DNA from 3 places in the Arthrobacter sp. TJ-238 genome. Region 3 is predicted to be linked to each of the others. Evidence: riboswitches for the same ligand, from Rfam matches in the RefSeq annotation. Region 3 holds a riboswitch; each other region holds the start of a gene.
The links. A riboswitch is a leader RNA that binds a small molecule or an ion and turns the genes downstream of it on or off. The one in region 3 is predicted to bind S-adenosylmethionine.
Positions count from the first base shown of each region.

Region 1: it holds a riboswitch for S-adenosylmethionine, as region 3 does, so the genes downstream of both, sfnG (dimethylsulfone monooxygenase SfnG) here and AC4D2O_RS06180 (ABC transporter substrate-binding protein) in region 3, are expected to answer to the same signal.
Region 2: it holds a riboswitch for S-adenosylmethionine, as region 3 does, so the genes downstream of both, AC4D2O_RS15795 (bifunctional o-acetylhomoserine/o-acetylserine sulfhydrylase) here and AC4D2O_RS06180 (ABC transporter substrate-binding protein) in region 3, are expected to answer to the same signal.

Region 1 is NZ_JBZCNH010000001.1:228,101-233,093, reverse strand. It holds gene AC4D2O_RS01080 (hypothetical protein) at 1-616, shown strand, start outside; gene AC4D2O_RS01075 (CoA-binding protein) at 741-1,241, opposite strand; gene AC4D2O_RS01070 (O-acetylhomoserine aminocarboxypropyltransferase/cysteine synthase family protein) at 1,238-2,617, opposite strand; gene sfnG (dimethylsulfone monooxygenase SfnG) at 2,617-3,783, opposite strand; SAM riboswitch class I at 3,789-3,892, opposite strand; gene AC4D2O_RS01060 (glycoside hydrolase family 6 protein) at 4,082-4,993, shown strand, end outside.
Region 2 is NZ_JBZCNH010000007.1:148,937-153,929, forward strand. It holds gene metX (homoserine O-acetyltransferase MetX) at 1-143, opposite strand, end outside; gene AC4D2O_RS15795 (bifunctional o-acetylhomoserine/o-acetylserine sulfhydrylase) at 198-1,514, opposite strand; SAM riboswitch class IV at 1,597-1,713, opposite strand; gene AC4D2O_RS15800 (VOC family protein) at 1,862-2,503, shown strand; gene AC4D2O_RS15805 (DUF1540 domain-containing protein) at 2,598-2,885, opposite strand; gene AC4D2O_RS15810 (CPBP family intramembrane glutamic endopeptidase) at 3,025-3,828, opposite strand; gene AC4D2O_RS15815 (amidohydrolase family protein) at 3,888-4,993, opposite strand, start outside.
Region 3 is NZ_JBZCNH010000003.1:16,897-21,889, reverse strand. It holds gene AC4D2O_RS06200 (universal stress protein) at 1-311, shown strand, start outside; gene AC4D2O_RS06195 (CYTH and CHAD domain-containing protein) at 401-1,915, opposite strand; gene AC4D2O_RS06190 (hypothetical protein) at 2,140-2,343, shown strand; gene AC4D2O_RS06185 (VOC family protein) at 2,425-2,853, shown strand; SAM riboswitch class IV at 2,957-3,084, shown strand; gene AC4D2O_RS06180 (ABC transporter substrate-binding protein) at 3,232-4,893, shown strand; gene AC4D2O_RS06175 (ABC transporter permease) at 4,894-4,993, shown strand, end outside.

The DNA of each region.
Region 1 (4,993 bases), on a different contig from region 3:
GCCCGGCCAGGGCCGGGACAGAAGCGTGCCGAAGGAGAGCACCGGCACCGGTCCGGAGACGATCAGCGGTGACACGCCGGCTCCTGTCCACCACCGCAGGTCGTGGCTCCGCGCACCGGCCGGTCCTGCCGACGCGTTCTTCCTCGACGCACCGATCGCCCTGGACGCCGAAGGGCTCGCGCTGTTCCCTGCCGATGCGCTCTTCGATCCGGCGGACCCGGCGCCGGGGCTTCCGGCCGAACCAGCCGAACCGGCCGAACCGGCCGAGCCGGCCGAACCGGCCGAACCGGCCGAACCGGCCGAACCGGCCGAACCAGTCGAACCAGCCGACGCTCTGCCGGCCCACACCCTGCCGGAAGTCGCTCTGCCGGAGGACGCTCTGCCGGAAGTCGCTCTGCCGGAGGACGCTCTGCCGGAGGACGCTCTGCCGGAGGACGCTCTGCCGTTGGAACCCGTCGAGCCGTTGGAAGCTGAAGCACAGGACAGCTCCGGTGTAGACGTCGTCTCCGGTCCCGACGTCATCGTGCCCGAGGCCGCCGTGACCGGGCTCGAGGCGACGAACGCCGCAGCCCCCGACGTCGTGCCTGCGGAGTCGACGGACCACCACGCCGAATGACGCCGGCTCAGGGCTTCCCGCCCCGATCCAGGGTCGCCGTCTCCGAGGCCTGCTCCCGATCAGTGGGAACGTGTGACCATTCCCACTGATCGGAACCGAGAGCCGGGAGGGAAGGGCAGGCGCCCTATGAGGTGATCTGCCGCTTCGAGGAGATCACGCCGGTGTTGAACCCGGCGAGGTTGAGCCCCCCGTGGAAGCGCGCGTGCTCGATCTTGATGCAGCGGTCCATCACCACGTCCAGGCCCGCGGCCTCCGCGTCCCGCGCGACCCCCTCGTGCCACGAGCCGAGCTGCAGCCACAGCGTCCTCGCGCCGACGTCGAGCGTCTCCGCCAGCACGGAGGGCAGATCGTCGTGCTTGCGGAACACGTCCACGACGTCGGGCACCTCGGGCAGGTCCTTCAGGGACGCGTAGGCCGGCTGACCCAGGATCTCCTTCGCCACGGGGTTCACGAAGTACAGCCGGTAGGGCGAGGAGGACTGCAGGTAGGTGGCCACGAAGTAGGAGGCCCGCGAGGGCTTGTCCGATGCTCCGACGATCGCCACCGACCGCGCGTTCCTCAGCAGGGCCAGGCGTTCCGGAGCCGAGGGCCCCTCCCAGGTACGCGGTGCTGCTGTCCCGCTCATGCTCCCACTCCCACTGCCCGCGTTGCGGATTCGTCGTCGTCGTCCTGTCCGGCTGCCTCCTGCGGGAGGTCCTCGAACGATGCGTCCGAGGCGTTCGCCGCGACGTCGAGCGCCTGGTCGAGGTCCCACAGGATGTCGTCGAGGTCTTCGAGGCCCACCGAGATGCGCACCAGGTCCTCGGGGACGCCGGCCGCGGCGAGCTGCTCGGCCGAGAGCTGCTGGTGCGTCGTCGAGCCGGGGTGGATCACGAGCGTGCGCGCGTCGCCCACGTTCGCCAGGTGCGAGGCGATCTGCAGCGACTCGATGAACTTCTGGCCGGCCTTGCGCCCGCCCTTGACGCCGAAGCTGAACACCGACCCGGGTCCCTGGGGCAGGTAGGTCTTCGCGCGCTCGTGGTGGACGTGCGTGGGGAGTCCCGCGTAGTTCACATATTCGACGCGGGGATCGGCCTGCAGCCATTCCGCCACGGCCTGCGCGTTCTCGAGGTGCTCGTCGAGGCGCTGGGCCAGGGTCTCCACCCCCTGCAGGAGCTGGAAGGCCGACGACGGCGAGAGCGACGGCCCGATGTCGCGGAGCTGCTCGGTGCGGAGCTTGGTCAGGAACCCGTACTCGCCGAAGTTCGCCCACCACTGGATGTTGCCGTAGGAGGGCACCGGCTCGGTCATCATGGGGAACTTGCCGTTGCCCCAGTCGAACCGTCCGCTCTCCACGATCACGCCGCCGAGGGTGGTGCCGTGCCCGCCGATGAACTTGGTGGCGGAGTGGATGACGATGTCGGCGCCGTGCTCGATGGGCCGCACGAGGTAGGGCGTGCTCAGCGTCGAGTCGACGATGAACGGGATCCCGGCGTCGTGCGCGACCTTCGCCAGCCCGGCGAGGTCCGCGATCTCGCCGGAGGGGTTCGCGATGACCTCGGCGTACACGGCCTTGGTGTTCTCGCGGATGGCGGCGGCGTAGTCGGCCGGATCGGTGCCGGGCACGAAGGTGGTCTCGATGCCGAAGCGCCTCAGGGTGACGTCGAGCTGCGTGACCGTCCCGCCGTACAGCTGCGACGCGGCGACGATGTGGTCGCCCGCCTGACACAGCGCCGCGAAGGTGATGAACTCCGCGCTCATGCCCGACGCCGTCGCCACCGCGCCGATGCCGCCCTCGAGGGACGCGATGCGCTCCTCGAACGCCGCGACGGTGGGATTGCCGATGCGCGAGTAGATGTTGCCGTACTTCTGGAGCGCGAAGAGGTTGGCGGCGTCGTTGGTGTCCTTGAACACGAACGACGTCGTCTGGTAGATCGGCACGGCGCGCGCGCCGTGCGTGGCGTCGGGGGTACCGCCGGCGTGCAGGGCACGCGTGCGGAAACCGAAGGAACGTTCTGCCATCAGATACCTGCCTTGGTGGATTCGTGGGTTGCGAGGGTGGCGTCCGGATCGAAATCGACTCCGGCGGCGCGCGCGGCGTCCGCCTCGAGCTGCCGCACGATCGGCAGGACGTCCGTGCCGAAGGCGGCGACTTCCTCCTGGAAGTGCAGGTAGCAGGTCAGGAGGAGATTCACGCCGATCTTCTTGTACTCGACGATGCGCTCGGCGATCTGCTCGGGCGTGCCGATGAGCCGGGTCCTGAAGCCGTCGTTGTACTGGACGAGATCCTCGAACGAGGAGTCGGCCCACATGCCCCTGCCGTCCTTCGTGGCCGCGCCCGCCTCCTGGACGGCGTCACGGAAGCCCTCGACGGCGGGGCGGTGCGCCTTCGCAACGATCTCGCGCAGCGTGTCCCGGGCCTCCTTCTCGGAGTCTCGGGCGATGACGAACCCGTTGAGCCCGTACCGGGGGTGCCGGCCCGCCTGGGCAGCGGAGGCCCGCACGCCTGCGATGTTCTCCCTGAATCCCTCGAGGTCCTTGCCGTTCGAGAAGTACCAGTCCGCCACCCGGCCCGCGGTGGCCTGCGCCGCCGTCGAATTGCCTCCGAAGAAGATCTCGGGGTGCGGACGCCCGGGCACGTCGACCGGCGCAGGGCTGAGCGTGAAGTCGGTGATGTCGTAGTACTTCCCCGACTGGCTGTACCCCTCCACGGTCCACAGGCCGCGCAGCACGCGGATGAACTCCTCCGTGCGGACGTACCGTTCGTCGTGCTCGAGCCAGTCGAGGCCGAAGTTCACGAACTCGTCCTTGAGCCAGCCGGAGACGATGTTGACTGCGGCACGGCCGTTGGAGATGTGGTCCGCGGTGATGATGAACTTCGCGAGCACGCCCGGGTGCCACATGCCGGGGTGCACCGCGGCGATGACCTTCAGCTTCTCGGTCGCGGCGAGGAGCGCGAGGGAGAACGACGTCGCCTCGTGCTGCTTGTCCGCGCCGTAGGACGCGGCGTAACGGGTCTGCGACAGGGCGTACTCGAAACCGGCGTCCTCCGCGATCCGGGCGAGCTTCCGGTTGTACTCGAAGTCCCAGCCGGTGCGCTGCTCGATGGTCGAGACCACGAGGCCGCCGCTGACGTTCGGCACCCAGTAGGCGAATTTCAGCGGGGTGGAAAGGTCGGCGACGCTCATCATGTCCTCCATCGGTCTGGCAGTAGCACCCTACTGTCGCCGCGGATCGCGGAGGCCAGGGTTGCTGCGGCGTCAGTGAGCCAGATCTCTCAGCCGCTCGGGATGGTCAGAACGAGTGTGACACCGTGCACTCGCGGAACCAAACAATGTGTCCCCCGAAGAGCTCGCCACCCGCTCGTGCGGGGAGTGCCGGGACCCTTGACAAAGTTGACCGGCGCAACAAAGACCGGCCGTGGGAGCGCTTCCACGGGGAAAGGGGCGCATTCCGTTCGGGTTCTCGAAACCACCCATCATCGACATGAGGAGCAACGAGGCACAGCGCCAGATCGCCGGGCTGCGGTCCTCGGGTGACCGTCGGACGGCGGACGGCCTCAGTGCGATGGTCTCCACGCCGCAGGCCGTGTGGGTCACGGACGGCGACCCCACCACGGTGACGCGGGAGGTCCGTGCCACCACGCATCGCGCCGCCGGCAAGAAGCAGATGCCCGTGCTCGCCGCCTACAACCTGCCGTTCCGCGACTGCGCGCAGTACTCGGCCGGCGGGGCGACCGACGTCGCCGGCTACAAGACCTGGATCGACGCCCTCGCGGCAGGTATCGAGGATCGGGCCGCGATGGTGGTGCTCGAGCCGGACGGGCTCGGGATCATCCCCTGGTACCGCGGGCTCGACGGCAACCTCGAGTGGTGCCAGCCGGCGGAGGCCGACGCCGCGACCGCGGCCGCGGAACGCTTCGAGATGCTCGACTACGCGGTGGACCGGCTCAAGGCGCTGCCGAACACGAAGGTCTATCTCGACGGCACGCACAGCGCCTGGCTCGGCACGGGGGAGATCGCCAGCCGCCTCGTGAAGGCCGGCGTGCAGAAGGCGGACGGGTTCTTCCTCAACGTCTCCAACTACGAGCTCACCGAGCGGCAGCTGAAGTACGGCTCCTGGGTGTCCCAGTGCATCTACTACGCCACCGAGATCGACCCGGGCGCCTACGGCTCCTGCGCCAGCCAGTTCTACCCGGCCTCACCCTCCGACTTCTCGACGTGGGGCCTGACGGATGCCTGGTACGCCCAGAACGTGGCGGGTGCCCGCAACGCGCCGACGTCGGAGGACCTGGCGCACTTCGTGGTCGATACCAGCCGCAACGGCCGCGGGCCGTGGGTGCCGACGGCGACCTACCCGGATCCGCAGGTCTGGTGCAATCCTCCGGCTCGCGGACTG
Region 2 (4,993 bases), on a different contig from region 3:
ACGGCGTTGGAGCCATCCGGGTCGAGCCGCCCCCAGGTCTCGTAGGCGAGCTGGACATCGGGCAGCTCGCCCCCGGTCTCCAGGGCCAGCGGCCCGATCGGCAGGACGCGCAGCAGTCCGTCTCCCGACGGTGCGCCGCCGATCCCGGGGTGCGACGGCGCAGCAGGGTAGGCAGCAGGGTAGGTGGTCACGAAGGGTTAGGCTCCTTTGGCGGCGCGGAAGCCCGCGTCGAGGTCGGCGAGGATGTCGTCGATGTTCTCCAGGCCCACGGCGAGCCGCACCAGGCCCGGACGCACGCCGGCCGCGAGCTGCGCCTCCGCCCCGAGCTGGCTGTGCGTGGTCGACGCCGGGTGGATGACGAGCGAGCGGACGTCACCCACGTTCGCGACGTGGGAGTGCAGCTCGAGGCCGTCCACGAAGCGCTTGCCCGCCTCCAGCCCGCCGGCGATGTCGAAGCTGACGATCGCCCCCGTGCCGTTGCGCCCGTACTTCTTCCCGCGCTCGTACCAGGGACTGGAGCTGAGCCCCGCGTAGGCGACGCCCTCGACGTCGTCGTGCCCCTCGAGCCACTCGGCGACCGCCTGCGCGTTCTGCACGTGGCGCTCCAGGCGCAGGCTGAGGGTCTCCAGCCCTTGGGCGATGAGGAAGGCGTTGAAGGGCGACACGGCGGACCCGAGGTCGCGCAGCAACTGCACCCGCGCCTTCAGGATGTACGCGAGGTTCGCGCCGAGCGCGCCGCCCACCCCGAGGTCGCGTGCGTAGACGAGCCCGTTGTAGCTCTCGTCCGGCGTGTTGAAGCCGGGGAACCTCTCCGGGTACTTTGCGAAGTCGAAGTTCCCCGAGTCCACGATCACGCCGGCGATCGCGGTGCCGTGCCCGCCCAGGTACTTCGTGGCGGAGTGCACCACGATGTCCGCGCCCCACTCGATCGGCCGGATCAGGTACGGCGTGGACAGCGTATTGTCCACGATCAGGGGCAGCCCGTGCTCGTGGGCGACGGCGCTGATGCCCTCCAGGTCGAGGACGTCCTGCCGCGGATTGGAGACCACCTCGCCGAAGAACAGCTTGGTGTTCGGGCGGATGGCGGCCCGCCATTGCCCGAGGTCGTCCGGGTCCTCCACGAAGGTGGTCTCGATACCGAACTTCTTCAGGGTGTGCTTGAAGAGGTTGTAGGTGCCGCCGTAGAGGCTGGGACTGGCCACGATGTGGTCCCCGGCCTCGGCGACGTTGAGCACGGCGAAGGTCTCCGCGGCCTGCCCGGAGGCGAGCAGCAGCGCGCCGACCCCGCCCTCGAGGCTCGCGATCCTGGTCTCGACCGCCTCCTGCGTGGGATTCCCGATACGCGTGTAGATCGGGGCGAGCTCCGTCAGCGCGAACCTGTTCGCGGCGCTCTCCGCGCTCGGGAAGACGAACGACGTCGTCTGGTAGATGGGCAGCGCACGCGCCCCCGTGGCTGGATCCGGCACCTGGCCGGCGTGGATCTGGCGTGTCTCAAAGGACCAATCGTTGGACATGGTGCTCCCTGTCGAAGGGGCCCCTCCTCGTCCGCTGCTCCTGCCGACGGGTCACCGCCGAAGGAAGCATCGACTCCGCAGGAGCCCGCGCTTGCGCGACGCCGGTCTGGCGCCGCACCTGGTCCTCACCCGGGGCACCCCACCGCGGTTGGAGGGTTGCCGGCCAGCAAGCCGGGGCTTCGTGCTGGCACTCATGACCTGCATCCATGGAAACCCATATGGGCGGATCCGGCAACACGTGTGACATTGCGTGAAGGAGGGCGCACCGTGCGCCCGGTGCAGCGGCAGGATCAGGAGTAAGGGGAGCCTAAGTCGAGACGTACATCACTTAGTGCCACACTGTCGGCATGCGCCTGGACCACGTCTCTTACGCCTGTGAACCCGATGGACTTGCCGCGACTGCCGATCGCATCTCGGCCCGGCTCGGCATGGAGCCGGTGAAGGGCGGGGTGCATCCCCGCTTCGGCACCCGGAACATGATCTTCCCGCTGGCCAACGGTCAGTACCTCGAGGTCGTCGAGGTCCTCAACCACCCCGCGTCGGACAAGGCGCCGTTCGGCCAGGCCGTCCGCGCCCGGTCCGAGGCCGGCGGCGGCTGGATGGGCTGGTGCGTGGCCGTGGACGACCTGGGCCCCTTCGAGGAGCGCCTCGGCCGCAGCGCGGTCCCCGGCAACCGCAAGTTCCCCGACGGCCAGGAGCTCACCTGGCAGCAGATCGGCATCAAGGGGCTCATCGCTGATCCCCAGGTCCCCTACCTGCTGCGGTGGGACGACGGGACCGAGCCCCTGCATCCCTCGAAGGCCCGCCCTGCCTCGGTGAAACTGGACTGCCTGACCATCGCCGGCTCCTCCGAGCGCGTCACGGAATGGCTCGGCACGGACGTCGAGGCGACGCTCGACGGCGTGCAGGTCCAGTGGATCGCGCCCAGGGGCACGCCGGGCATCATGTCCGTGACATTCGAGACCGCCGACGGCCGCATCGAGATCTGACGCGTCGTATCACCAGGAAGTCGTATCACCAGGAAGGGACCGGACGATCCGTCCGGTCCCTTCCTCGTCCGCCCGTTCGCGCTGTGCGCGTGGATCAGGCGTGCGTGTAGGTGAGGCAGTCCGCGGCCTCGGCGCCCGGACCCACCTTCACCGCGGCGGCCGTGCACAGCAGGTCGTGGTTGAACGAGCACTCCGAACGCTGGCAGGCCCCGACATGCGCGAGCATCTTCGGGAGGCCGCCGCTGATCGACGTGTCGATGAAGGTGGCGCAGGACGCGTGCTCCTCGCTCCCGGACACCGTGATGGCGACGGCTGTACAGCCGTCGTGGTTGAACGAGCAGTTGTGGACACTGCACTCGGAGACACTCGTGACGACGCTCATCGTTCCTCCTGGTTCACCCCGTAGCGGCCCGGCTGGAACCGTGCGCTCCTGACTGGATGAATTCACGGTAACACCGCAATTGTCGGATAATTTAGTCATGATTTCCGTCCGCAAATAAGGAAAGCAAGGCTTCGCTTATTCAGCCGCCGATACCGATGGCGGGCCCGAGGAGCGCGAACCCGACGAACCCCGCGGTGTCGATGAGGGCGTGGGCGATCACGAGCGGCATGACCCTCCGGGTGCGCGTGTAGAACCAGGCGAACAGCAGTCCCATCAGGACGTTCCCGATGAACGGCCCGAACCCCTGGTACAGGTGATAGCTGCCGCGCACCAGCGCGCTCGTGAGGATGATGGCGGGCGTGGACCAGCCGAGCTCCCGCAGACGGATGAACAGGTAGCCCACCACGATGACCTCCTCCAGCACCGCGTGCCGCACCGCGGACAGGACAAGCACAGGGACGGTCCACCAGTAGGAATCGAGGGCGGCGGGGACCAGGGCCGTGGTGATGCCGAGGGCGCGGCCGCCGGCGTACACGCCGAGGGTGCCGACGCCGATGATCACCGCGAGGCCCACCCCGAAGCCGACCGTGCGCAGCGGTTTCTCGAACGTGAACCCGAGGCGCCGGAACGCCGACACCCCGTGCCCGCCGAGCAGGAACAGCACGAGTGCCACGGGCACCAGCGCGAAGAGGATGCCCAGGAGCTGGTAGGCGAGGTCGAAGTACTGCCGGTCGTTGAGCACCGGGTTCAGGGTGGTGGTCTGCGCCGCGAGCGGCCCCCGTGTGAGCTTCTCCGCCAGGTTCACCACGGCGTACACACCCGACTGCCCGAGTGAGAGCCCGAAGACGATCAGCAGCTCCGCCGTGATGCGCCGCCTGCGCGCCGCGGCATCGGGGTGGGGATGGTCGGCGGTCGGCGCGGTGGATGCGGGCTCGGCAGGCATGCCGCTATCCTCGCAGCGGCCGCCGGGGATTCCCAGCCGGACGCCGGCCGCGGGGAGTCCTAGCGCACCCGGCGGCCTGCCTTCCAGACGGCGTGCACGAGGGGCATCCCGGGCCGGTAGGCGAGGTGCGTGGCGGACGGCGCGTCGAGCAGCTGCAGGTCGGCACGGTGCCCGACGGCGAGCGAGCCGACGGCGCGGCGGCCGTCGGCGTCGTCCCCCGTGTGGCGGCGCAGGGCGAGCGCTCCGCCGTAGGTCGCTGCGCGGACCGCCTCGTGCACGGTCAGCCCCATCTGCAGCACGGCCGTGGCGACGCAGAAGGCCATGGAGCTGGTGTAGGACGTGCCGGGGTTGCAGTTGCTGGCCAGGGCGAGCTGCACGCCGGCGTCGAGCAGTCTCCGCGCGGGCGGGAACGGCTGGCGCGTGGAGAGGTCGCAGGCCGGCAGGCACGTGGCGACGGTGCCGGGCGCTGCTCCGTCGGCGAAGCCGGACCAGCTGCCCGCGAGTGCCGCGACGTCGGTGTCGGACAGGTGGTTGGCGTGGTCCACGCTGGCGGCGCCGAGCTCCACGGCGAGCGCGACACCGTCGCCCGGTCCGAGCTGGTTGCCGTGCACGCGCAGGCCGAGGCCGGCGGCGGCGCAGGCCTCCAGCACGTGCCGTGCCTGGTCCGCGGTGAAGGCGCCCGTCTCGCAGAAGACGTCGGCCCAGCGGACGTGGGGCAGGACGGCGTCGAGCATGGGGCCGGCCACGAGGTCGGTGTACGCGTCGGCGTCCGCCCCGTCCGGGACGAGGTGCGCGCCGAGGTAGGTGACCTCGTCCACCACGCCCGCGGCGATGCGCGCGCTGCGGGCCTCGTGCCCGATGTCCAGGCCGTAGCCCGTCTTCGTCTCGAGATAGGTGGTGCCGCCCGCCGCGGCCTCCGCGACGCGGGCCAGCAGGAGCCGCGTGAGGTCGTAGTCCCCCGTGGCGCGAGTCGCGCCGACGGTCACGGCGATGCCGCCCGCCGCATACTCCTGCCCTGCCATGCGCGCCTCGAACTCCGCCGTCCGGTCGCCGGCGAACACGAGGTGCGTGTGGCTGTCGACCCAGCCCGGCAGGCCGGCACGGCTGCCGGCGTCGTACGCCTCATCTGCTGCGGGCGCGCGTGCGGCCGGGCCGATCCAGCTGA
Region 3 (4,993 bases):
ATCCCGCCGAGTACCCCGCGTACATTCCGCTCGGCCGCAGCGAGTACACGGACGTCGCCCGTAAGCAGCTGGACGAGGCCGTCACGGCCGCGTTCGGGGAGAATCCCCCGCCAGGACTGGAAAAGGCGGTGGTGTTTGGGCACCCCGTGAAGACCCTCGTGCGGGTGTCCCATGATGCGGCCCTCCTCGTCATCGGCGGGCGTGGCCACGGCACGTTCAGAGGGTTGCTGCTCGGGTCCGTCAGCAGCGCCTGCGTGGCCCACGCACACTGCCCGGTCCTCGTCGTCCGGAGGGCCTCCGACCCGTCATGAGCTGACCCACGCCTGGTGAGGGCGAAGACGCGGGTCAGGCGACGCCCGTGGTCCCACGAGGACGCCGGCACCGCCCGGTCCTTCCAGGGCTACTTCTTCCGCAGTGGCGAGGGGATGTACTTCCATTCATGGCGAAAGCGGGCTTCGGCGTCGAGCGCCGCCGCCTGTTCCAGGCCGTGCAGCCGGCCGTAGGTGAAACCGTTCTCACCCTCCTGGAAGGCCTTGCTGCCGATCCGTCGCAGCAGGTCGCGGGTCACCAGGCTGTCCTGGTGCTCGCCGAGGACTTTCTGCAGGACCTGCGCGGCCTCCGCGATGCGGGCGACTTTCTTGCGGCCGATAGGCGAGGCGGCCTCCGCTGCGTATCGCAACCGCTTGGCGTCCTTCCGCGCCTCGTGCAGCGCAGGGTGGTCACCGATCCCCGCGCGGTGGTTCCTCGCGTCATGCACCGCTCTGCGCAGGCGCTTCAGGTCCCGGTTGATCAGGCCCGGGACCACCTGACCGGCGGGGTGTGCTGCGCGGGGCGTCAGCGCGGGCGCAGTCACGAGGGCGTCGAGTGAGTCCAGGAGGCGGAAGTACCGCTCCCCGTCCAGCGACTTGACGGCCCGGGTGTGGAATTTCCGGTAGTCCCCTCCGAGTTCGATCTCGAGCCTGCGCTGCACCGGGCCGAGCAGGAGTTCGGGAGGTTCGTCGGCGAGCATCTGCTGGAGCCGTGCGTGTATCACCTGCGCGTCCCGCGCTGTGCCGAGCACCCCGGCGAGCCACCTGAGCTCTCCCCGCAGGCGCCCTATGCCCTCGACGTCGTCGAGCAGGGTCCGGTAGGTCGCGAGGACCGACCTGATGCGCCGGATGGCGACCCTCATCCTGTGGATGGCGTCGGACCCGTCGATCCGGACCTGCGGGTCCTGCTGCTTGAGCGCGGCCACCTGCTCGCGCAGGTAGGCGAGGAGGACATCGCCTGCCGGGCCCTCCGCCGAGGGCTCCGTCACCCTCGCCGCGTCTGCGGGGAAGCCGGTGACGAGGGCGCGCTCCAGTTTCGATCGGTGAGCTGCGGGACGGACGCCTGCGGCGGCGATGATCTCCGTCACCGCGTCCAGCACGTCCCTGGAGCCGCCGACCAGCTCGATCTCCCATTCCCGCCAGCGCAGGCTGGACGGCTCGGGGTGGAGCGCCTCTGCTTGCACGCGGTCGTCCATGAACTCGGCGAGGACCCCGTCCTGACCGCGCAGGCGGTGCACGACGCGCCGCGTGTCCAGCCGGGCGACCGGCACCAGCGCACTGTCCCTCGTGTGCACCCGGATCAGCTTCAGGAGCGGCTTCGGCACCACCGAGGTCCTGCCCAGTGGCGCATGGTGTTCGTGGCGCTCGTCGGCACCGGCCGGCAGCTTCAGGTGCCAACCGGCGTCCTCGCCGCCGGTCCGGCGTCGCAGGGTGATCCGCTGGGACGCCAGCCTCAGGTCCTCCGTATCGAAGTACTCGGCCTCGAGGTGGAACTCGACGGGCGCATCCACACCTCCGACCCCGGGGACGTCCTCGAGTGCGGGAGGCGGGGTGTCATCCTCGACGTCGAACTTCCGCTCGATCTCCACAACAGGCTCAGCGCGCATAGGGCACTGTATATCCTCGCCAGGTCGGACGTCAGCAGGTCTCTGCCGGCCGACGACCCCCTTCCGCTGCGCGGTGGGGCCGAAAGACCCTAGAGGGATGCGCCGATCAGGTGCACAATTGCGGAACTCGAGGACCGACACGAGCCCTGGGTCGACGAAGGCGCGCGTCGACCACCCACCGTCGGACCATTCGTCGCGCGCCCTTCCCACCGAAGGAGACCGCCATGACCACAGAACAGTCGGAGCCCCGACCCGTGAGTCTGCCTGCCACCGCTCCCCCCTCAGGGGAACGCATCCAGCGCGGCGCACCCGCGCTGTCCGAGTCCGACCTCAAACGCCAGTGCGAGCGTCGCCGTGAAGCGGAGCGGAAGCTCGCCCTCCACATCCAGCGGTACAGGGAGACGCACCCTCTTCCTCTGAGCCACTGACACCCGTCCCGACCGAAGCGTTCCCGGTTCCACCGGGATCGGGAACGCTTCCGCGAGGGTCGGAACCCGTACGCTCTCTCCATGGACGCACGCCTCCACTTCGTCACCGTCGCCGCGCGGGACCTCGACGCCGCGCGGACCTTCTACAGCGAAGGGCTCGGGTGGACGCCGACTCTCGATGTGCCCGACGAGGTGATCTTCTACCAAGTGGCTCCGGGAGTGCTCCTCGGGCTGTTCCTCGCCGGTAAGTTCGCCCAGGACCTCGGGCTCGACGCCACACCGGTACCGTCGGGCATAGTGCTGTCCCACAATGTCGACGGCCCGGAAGAGGTCCGCGCCGCCGTCGCTGCCATGATGCGCGCCGGCGGCACCCCTGTCCAGGAGCCGCAGGAGAGCGTCTTCGGCGGCATCTTCCGCGGGCTCGTGCGCGATCCGAACGGAATCGTGTGGGAGATCGCCCATAATCCCGGGTGGCGCATCCTCGACGACGGCACCGTCACCCTTCGCTGAAATGCACCGCAGGACATTCCGTCCACTCCACGGCAATTCGCGCCGTGTCATATTTCTTTTTATTGGTCGGACGCCCCGGGCATCTGCCTATAGTTGGTTCCAGCTTCAAGAGACGCGATCGTAAAGCTCCGACTGGATCGCGCGCCAACCCCATGTTCCTGGGTGGTTCGGATGACGAAGCGGCCTTCTCCTCGGCACACAGTGCCGGTCCGGTGCGGGCAAGAGCACTTCGAAAGGCACTCATCGTGAGCTGTACCGCCCTCCCCTAGCAGGATCCCGGCGCCCTCGGTGCGTCTTTTCCCTTCACTCTCCTTTTCATTCTCCTTCCGGACGCAATATGCTCCGCGCTGCGCCGGAACGACTCTTGAGGAATTTCCCATGAACGCACCCTTAATTCGTCCTGCCCGAAATCGAAACCGCTCCGGGAACGCCACGGTCCTGGCCGCGGTGGGCCTCCTCGTCCTCCTGGCCGGCTGCGCCGGTCCGGCGAATTCGTCCGCCGTCACCGGTGGCGAGCCGGTCTCCGGCGGCGTCCTGGACGTGTCCATCTCGGCCGAGCCGGGCTGCCTCGACGGCCACGGCATCTCCGCCACGCAGCAGCAGTTCCTCGGCCGCCTGATCTACGACAACGTGGTGACCCTCGACGAGAACGGGGACATCGCGCCGTACCTCGCCGAGTCCTGGGATGTTTCGGAGGACGGCAGGACGTACACGTTCCGCCTCAAGCAGGGGGTCACGTTCAGCGACGGCTCGCCCTGGAACGCGGAGGTCCTCGGGCAGAACTTCGAGCACATGAGGGACCCCGCCACGAAGTCACCCCTCGCTGCCGCGTACATCGCCCCGTACGTCGACGGCACGGTGCTCGACGAATACACCTTCGAGGCCCACCTCGCCTACCCCTACACCCCCTTCCTCTACACCCTCGCCCAGTCCTGGCTCGGCATGAACTCCGGCAAGGCCATCACCGAGGCGCCCGAGACGCTGTGCCAGAAGCCGATCGGCACAGGGCCCTTCACCGTCGCCGACTACCGCCCCGGCCAGAGCATCAGCTACACGAAGCGGGAGGGCTACGCCTGGGCGCCCGAGTGGCTGGACGGTGACGGTGCCGCGTACCTCGACGGCGTCGAGGTCACCCTCGTCAGCGAACCCGTCATCCGCCACCAGTCCCTCGTCTCGGGCCAGTACGACCTGACGGAGAACCTCGCGCCGCAGAACGCCTCGGCCGTGCAGGCCGACCCGAACTTCACGTACGAGAACCTCGCCCGGACCGGCAACCCCTACGTCCTCAATTTCAACCTGAATCGTGCACCGTTCGACGACCTCGCGGTGCGGCAGGCGTTCGCCGCCGCAGTGGACACGAAGGCCGTCACGGAGAGCCTCGGCTTCGGCACCTACACGCCGATCGACGGCTTCCTGTCCAGGGAGAGCAGGTACTACGACCCGACTGTCGAGGGGGTCCTCACGTATGACCCCGAGCGCGCGAACCAGCTGCTCGACGACGCCGGGTGGACCGGGCGTGACGGCGAGGGCTTCCGCACGAAGGACGGGAGCAGGCTGACGGTCGAGGTCCCCACGGTGGAGAGTTCCACGCCGAGCCCACTGCTCGTGCAGCTGCAGGGAGAGGCCCGCAAGGTGGGCTTCGACCTGCGGATCATCCAGCTTCCTCAGGCACAACTGACGGAACTCCGTTACGCCGGCGACTACGACGCCCTGGCCGGCGTCTGGCACACCAACACCACCGACGTCCTGTTCATCCGCTACCACTCCTCCGAGATCACGGGTGAGCGGATCGGCCAGAACTCGTCCTACGTCGACGACCCCCAGCTCGACGCCCTGCTCTCCACGGCCCGCGAGGCCGACGACGGGCCTGTGGCCGAAGAAGCGTACTCGAAGGCGCAGCACCGGCTGCTCGAGATCGTGCCCGGCGTACCGCTCTACGAGAACCCGAGCCAGTTCGCGTACGCGAACACCCTGCACGACGTCGCGGTGGACACCTCCCACCCGGTGCCCGTCCTCACCTACGCCTGGAAGGCCGAGTAGGTGACCGTGCTCCGCCGCGTCCTCACGCGACTCGCAATCGGGATCGGCGTCCTCTGGGGAGCCGCGACGCTGACGTTCCTCGCCGTCTACCTGATCCCGG